Regions from separate parts of the Streptomyces roseoviridis genome, predicted to be linked through region 1. Evidence: riboswitches for the same ligand, from Rfam matches in the RefSeq annotation. Region 1 holds a riboswitch; the other holds the start of a gene.
What was found. A riboswitch is a leader RNA that binds a small molecule or an ion and turns the genes downstream of it on or off. The one in region 1 is predicted to bind S-adenosylmethionine.
Positions count from the first base shown of each region.

Region 2: it holds a riboswitch for S-adenosylmethionine, as region 1 does, so the genes downstream of both, ABD954_RS25075 (aminotransferase class V-fold PLP-dependent enzyme) here and thrC (threonine synthase) in region 1, are expected to answer to the same signal.

Region 1 is NZ_BAAAWU010000001.1:3,394,309-3,397,706, reverse strand. Features, by position in the region: gene ABD954_RS15335 (alpha,alpha-trehalose-phosphate synthase (UDP-forming)) at 1-277, opposite strand, end outside; gene ABD954_RS15330 (hypothetical protein) at 307-645, opposite strand; gene ABD954_RS15325 (glucosyl-3-phosphoglycerate synthase) at 712-1,656, opposite strand; SAM riboswitch class I at 1,778-1,919, shown strand; gene thrC (threonine synthase) at 1,913-3,241, shown strand; gene ABD954_RS15315 (MoaD/ThiS family protein) at 3,276-3,398, shown strand, end outside.
Region 2 is NZ_BAAAWU010000001.1:5,548,378-5,551,775, reverse strand. Features, by position in the region: gene ABD954_RS25080 (Lrp/AsnC family transcriptional regulator) at 1-197, shown strand, start outside; gene ABD954_RS25075 (aminotransferase class V-fold PLP-dependent enzyme) at 268-1,632, opposite strand; SAM riboswitch class IV at 1,807-1,923, opposite strand; gene trpD (anthranilate phosphoribosyltransferase) at 2,001-3,065, opposite strand; gene qcrB (cytochrome bc1 complex cytochrome b subunit) at 3,206-3,398, opposite strand, start outside.

The DNA of each region.
Region 1 (3,398 bases):
CCGAGTTCGCGATGCCGTTGTACGCGTCGGCGTACACGTCCGGGTCGATGTCCAGCATCCGCACGCCCGGCTCGGCGATCCCGCGCCGCACCGCCTCGCGGTCGCCGTCGCCGAGGGCCGCGCACACCCACAGCCCGTCACCCGCCGAGTCCTCCGAGAACACGGCGCTGAGGCCGGAGACGAGCCCGCCGCCGCCCCGCCGGGTGTCAAGACCGCCGTCGTCCCGCAGGGTGTACGAGACGGGACCACGGTTCGATGCCACGAGGACTGAAGCCATATGCCGAACCTAGCCCGTCCGCTAAACGCTCAAACGTGCGGATTCGAGCCGGGCCCGCTGCTCCCCGGCGGCTCCCTGTGGAGCCGTACGGCCGCCCCGGCCACCACGCCGGTCGCCGCCAGCGCCAGGCCGAGACCGCCGAGCAGCCACAGCCGCTCCTCCGCCGTCCGGCCCGGCCCCGGCCGGTCCGTGTCCCGCGCCGCGATCCTCTCCGGACCACGCGCCGGGGCGGCGTCCGGGGCCGCGGCGCGGCCCTGAGCAGGGGCGAGGTCCAGGGCCGCGGCCGGCGGGGGCCCCGCCAGGAACAGGGCCCCGGTGATGAGGGCGAGGGCTGCCGGCAGGATTCCCGTTCCGCGTCTCCATCGCATAAAAAGGAAATCTAGGCAGAAAGGGTCATCATTCGGTGCTGCGCCACGCGTCCACCGCCTCGGCGGCTAGGCCACGCGCCGGCGCGCGTACTCCGCGATCTCCGCCATCGGGGGCCGCTCCTCCGTGTCCACCGCGTACGTGCGCGGCGCAAAACCGCCCCCCTCGCTCCGCTCGAACTGGGTCAGCCGCGGCCGCACCAGATGACCGCGCGAGAGCCGCAGCTGCGCCGTCCGGTAGATCGCCGCCGCCATCCGGCCCAGCGCCTGACCGTCCTGGTGCCGGTGCTTGCGCACCCCCACGTCCACCTGTGCGAGCGCGTCGAGGCCCACCGTGTGCAGCGCGTCCACCAGCAGGCCCAGCTCCACCCCGTAACCGACCGGGAACGGCAGGCGCTCCAGCAGCGAGCGGCGCGCCGCGTACTCGCCGCCGAGCGGCTGCACGAAACCGGCCAGCTGCGGCCAGTGCAGGTTGAGCAGCGGCCGGGCCACCAGCTCCGTCACCCGGCCGCCCTGGCCGGGAGCGCCGTCGAGCGGGCGGTCGTACATCGCCTTCACGAAGTCCACGTCCGGGTCGGTGAGCAGCGGGCCGACGATCCCCGACACGAAGTCCGCCGAGAAGTCCCGCAGGTCGGCGTCGACGAAACAGACGACGTCCCCGCCGGTCGCCATCAGCGAACGCCACAGCACCTCGCCCTTGCCCGGCACCGCCGGTATCCGCGGCAGTATCGCGTCCCGCGCCACCACCCGCGCCCCGGCCGCCGCGGCCACCTCCGCCGTACGGTCCGTGGAGCCCGAGTCGATCACCACCAGCTCGTCCACCAGCGGCACCGCGTCCGTCATGAGCTCACGGCGGATCACGGAGACGATCGCGCCGACCGTCGCCTCCTCGTTCAGCGCCGGCAGCACCACGCTCACCGTCGTCCCGCGCTTGGCGGCGAGGATCCGCTCCAGCGGACGGTCGGCCACCGACCAGGACCGCCGGGCCAGCCAGCGCTCCACTTCTTCCAGCAACGTGATCTCCATCTCGCGGATCGGACGACCGTCTCCACCTCGGAAGGCTTCGGTTACAGTCTTGAACAACGCGGATGCCCGATGCATGTCGGGGTGCCGACCGCGTTCCACAATCGAATACCGCTCATCCAGAGGGGCAGAGGGATACGGCCCGTTGAAGCCCCGGCAACCCTCCAGTCGGTTCTCGTCCTCCAGCGAGGTCCCCGACTAGGGAAGGTGCCAAATCCGTCTCATGGCGAAATGCGTCATGAGGAAGATGAGGAGAAAGGGCCTCGCCTCCATGGCTGTACAGACGGTCGCATCCACCGCCGCCGCTTCCCCCCGGACCCCGGTCGACCTCGGTCCCGCGTCCGGACTCTCCTGCCGCGAATGCGGCGAGACCTTCCCGCTCGGCCCGATCTTCGCCTGCGAGCTCTGTTTCGGCCCGCTCGAGGTCGCGTACGACCTGCCCACCGGCGACCCCGAGGCCCTGCGCAAGCGGATCGAGGCCGGCCCCGCCAACATCTGGCGCTACGCCCCGCTCCTGCCCGTCCCCGCCGACGTCGCCGACAAGCCCAACCTGAACCCCGGCTGGACCAAGCTCGTCCAGGCCGACAACCTGGCCCGCGAGATCGGCGTCGAGCCCGGGAAGCTGTTCGTCAAGGACGACTCCGGCAACCCGACCCACTCCTTCAAGGACCGGGTCGTCGCCCAGGCCATCGAGGCCGCCCGCGCCTTCGGCTTCACCACCCTCTCCTGCTCCTCCACCGGCAACCTGGCCGGCGCCGTCGGCGCCGCCGCCGCCCGGGCCGGCTTCCGCTCCTGCGTGTTCATCCCGCACGACCTGGAGCAGGGCAAGGTCGTCATGGCCGGCGTCTACGGCGGTGACCTCGTCGCCATCGAGGGCAACTACGACGACGTCAACCGCTTCTGCTCGGAGCTGATCGGCGACCCGCTCGGCGAGGGCTGGGGCTTCGTCAACGTCAACCTGCGCCCGTACTACGGCGAGGGCTCCAAGACGCTCGCGTACGAGATCTGCGAGCAGCTCGGCTGGGTCATCCCGGACCAGCTGGTCATCCCGATCGCCTCCGGCTCGCAGCTGACGAAGATCGACAAGGGTCTTCAGGAGCTCATCAAGCTCGGCCTCGTCGAGGACAAGCCCTACAAGATCTTCGGCGCCCAGGCCGAGGGCTGCTCCCCGGTCTCCGCCGCCTTCAAGGCCGGCCACGACGTGGTGCGCCCGCAGAAGCCGAACACCATCGCCAAGTCGCTGGCGATCGGCAACCCGGCGGACGGCCCGTACGTCCTCGACATCGCCCGCCGCACCGGCGGCGCCGTGGAGGACGTGAACGACGAACAGGTCGTCGACGCGATCAAGATCCTGGCCCGCACCGAGGGCATCTTCGCCGAGACCGCGGGCGGCGTGACCGTCGGCGTGACGCGCAAGCTCGTCGAGGCCGGTCTCCTCGACCCCACCCTCACCACCGTCGTCCTCAACACCGGCGACGGCCTCAAGACCCTGGACGCGGTGGCCGAGAGCTCCCAGGCGACCGCCACCATCCGCCCCAGCCTGGACGCGTTCCGCGACGCGGGCCTGGCCCACTGAGACCCGCCCTAGCGCGCCGAAAGGTTACGAAGACATGGCCGTGAACGTCCGCATCCCCACCATCCTCCGCACCTACACGGGCGGCCAGGCGGAGGTGCCCGCCGAGGGCGCCACCCTCGCCGAGGTCATCGCCGACCTGGAGAAGAACCACACCGGC
Region 2 (3,398 bases), 2.2 Mb from region 1:
GCGAGGTCTTCTCCGTCACCGGTACCTACGACCTGATCGCGATGGTGCGGGTGGCGCGCCACGACGACCTGGCCGATGTGATCCCGGGCCGGATCTCCAAGATCCCCGGCGTCGAGGCCACCGACACGCACGTCGCGTTCCGGGCCTACTCGCAGCACGACCTGGACGCGGCCTTCGCCATCGGCCTGGAGTCCTGACCCGGTACGGACGCGGCTGAAGCCGGCCTCTCCCCCGCGGGAGGCCGGCTTCACCCGTATGAGGGAGCGGTCAGCCGCGGTCGGGGACGCAGCGGCCGTCCTCGGTGCGGTACGTCCACCGGGCTCCCTCGCGCACCAGTTCCCTCACCGCGCCGACGAACCGCTCCACGTGCTCGTCGGGGGTGCCCGCGCCGAAGCTGACCCGGATCGCGTTGAGGGACCGCTCCCCGGGGTTCGCCTCCGGGGCGCCGCACGCGCCCGGGTCCTGCGGGTCGCTGCCGAGCAGGGTGCGCACCAGCGGGTGCGCGCAGAACAGGCCGTCGCGGACGCCGATGCCGTACTCGGCGGAGAGCGCGGCGGCGAAGTGGGAGCTGTTCCAGCCCTCGACGACGAAGGAGATGACGCCGACCCGGGGGGCGTCGTCGCCGAAGAGCGACAGGACCCGCACCTCGGGGACCTCGGCCAGGCCCTCGCGGACCTTGGCGATGAGGTACCGCTCCCGGGCGACGAGCCGGTCGAAGCCGGCCTCGGTGAGCGCCTTGCAGGCGGAGGCGATGGAGTAGACGCCGATGACGTTGGGCGAGCCCGCCTCGTGCCGGGCGGCGGTGGTGTGCCACTCCACGTCCACGCCCCCGTCGGCCCGGCGCGCCACCGTACGGGAGGCACCGCCGCCCGCGAGGTACGGCTCGGCGTCCCGCAGCCAGTCCGCGCGGCCGGCGAGGACGCCGGAGCCGAACGGCGCGTACAGCTTGTGCCCGGAGAAGGCGACCCAGTCGACGTCCGACTCCCGTACGGAGACGGGGTGGTGGGGCGCCAGCTGGGCGGCGTCGAGGACGATCCGGGCGCCGTGCGCGTGCGCGGCGGCGGCCAGTTCCCGCACCGGCCACAGCTCACCGGTCACGTTGGAGGCACCGGTCACGCAGACCAGGGCCGGGCCGTAGGGGTCGCGCCCGGCGAGGGCGCGCTCCAGGATCTCGACGGCCTGGGCCGGGGTGCGCGGGGCGTCGAGGTAGGTCACGCGCGCGTCCCCCCACGGCAGGAGGGAGGCGTGGTGTTCGGTCTCGAAGACGAAGACCTGGCAGTCGGCGGGGAGCGCCCGGGCGAGCAGGTTGAGCGAGTCGGTGGTGGAGCGGGTGAAGACGACCTGGTCGTCGGGGCGGCAGTCGAGGAACTCGGCGACGGTGGCCCGGCTGTTCTCGAAGAGGTCGGTGGAGAGCTGGGAGAGGTAGCCGGCGCCGCGGTGGACGCTGCCGTAGTACGGGGCGTACGCGGCGACGTCGTCCCAGACGCGCTGGAGGGCCGGGGCGCTGGCCGCGTAGTCGAGGGCGGCGTAGGTGACCTCGCCGCCGGTGACGAGCGGGACGGTGACATCCCGGCCCAGGACGGCCAGAGGGGCACAAACGGACTGGTCGGCGGCAGCGGTGATCACGGACATGGCGAACTCCCGTACAGGGCAGGCGAATTCAGCGCCTCGACGCGACGGGACAGGCGGCCGCGGAGGCACGGAAAAGGGGAAAGGGGATGACGAAGAAGGGGCTTCGAGGCCCTAGCGCATTCGCTTGCTCACGAGACTGCTCCCTTGAGGACCAAGGACCCCAGGGTTCGCAGGGGTCCGCGCTTGCCGCGGACTTTCTGTCCACGGCCTGGTCTTCACCCGGGGCACCCCGCCACGGACGGAGGGTTGCCGGACAGCCGGCCGGGGCCTTGATGGCTGTCACTCATGACCTGGTTCAGAAGCTATGCCACGTGATCGCCGGCGCGCAACCCCGTCCGCATCCCGGACGGGGTCGGCGCCCGCGACGGCTACGCGTTGCTGACGGCGATCCACCGCTCCAGGGCCCGGCGCGCGGCACCGGAGTCGATGGACTCGGCGGCCTTCTCGATGCCGGCCCGCAGCTGCTCCGCCAGGGTGCCCTCCCCCGGCTCCAGGGCGGTCAGCGCCGCCGCCGAGTTGAGCAGCACCGCGTCGCGGACCGGGCCGGTCTCACCGGCCAGCAGCCGCCGGGCGACGTCGGCGTTGTACGAGGCGTCGGCACCGCGCAGGGCCTCCACGGGCACCAGGTCGATGCCGACGTCCCGCGGGTCGAAGTGCTCCTCGCGCACGGTGCCGTCCCGGACGATCCAGACCCGGGAGGTGGCCGTGGTGGTGAGCTCGTCCAGGCCGTCGTCGCCCCGGAAGACCAGCGCGGAGGAGCCGCGCTCGGCGAGCACCCCGGCGACGATCGGCGCCATCCGGGCGTCGGCGACACCGGTGGCCTGGGCGCGGACCCGGGCCGGATTGGTCAGCGGCCCCAGGAAGTTGAAGACGGTGCGGATGCCCAGCTCCTTGCGGGCCATCGCCACGTGGCGCAGGGCCGGATGGAACTTCACCGCGAAGCAGAAGGTGATCCCGGCCTCCTCGGCCACCTCGGCCACCCGCTTGGGGGTCAGCTCCAGGTTGACGCCGAGCTTCTCCAGGACGTCGGAGGCACCGGAGGCCGAGGACGCGGCCCGGTTGCCGTGCTTGACGACCTTGGCGCCCGTGCCGGCGACGACGATCGCCGACATGGTGGAGACGTTCACCGTCTTGGCGCCGTCGCCGCCGGTGCCGACGATGTCGACGGTGGCGCCGGGCACCTCGATGGTGTTGGCGTGCTCGTACATGGTCCGGACGAGACCGGTGATCTCCTCCACGGTCTCGCCCTTGGCGCGCAGCGCGACCACGAAGCCGGCGATCTGCGCGTCGGTGGCCTCGCCGCGCAGGATGCGGTCCATGGCCCAGGCCGTGTCCTCGGCGCTCTGGTCACGGCCGCCGAGCAGGCCGTCCAGGACGACGGGCCAGGAGCGGCCCGCCGACAGAGGTCCTCCAGCGGGGGTCACAGCGCTCATGGCAGCTCCTGGTCTATGTCATATTGCGCGCGCAATGGGTTGTGGCTTCACCCTATCGATCCGTGAGGACGGCAAAGAGCCCCGTCCATCGAATGGACGGGGCTCTCGCCGTGGCGACCTACATCAGGAGGTCAAGGTGATCAGTGGTGGCCGTGGCCGCTCTGGATCTCCTTGTACTCCTCGACGGTGGGCTTGGCGATCTGGTTGTCCGCGCCGTAGTAACCCCGGTTGAGCTTGACCCGGAGCTTCTCCATGCGGCCGATCTTGCGCTCCACGCCGTTCTCGTCGACGGCCGGCGGCAGCTCCGCCGGCGCGTACTGCTCGTGCGCGGTG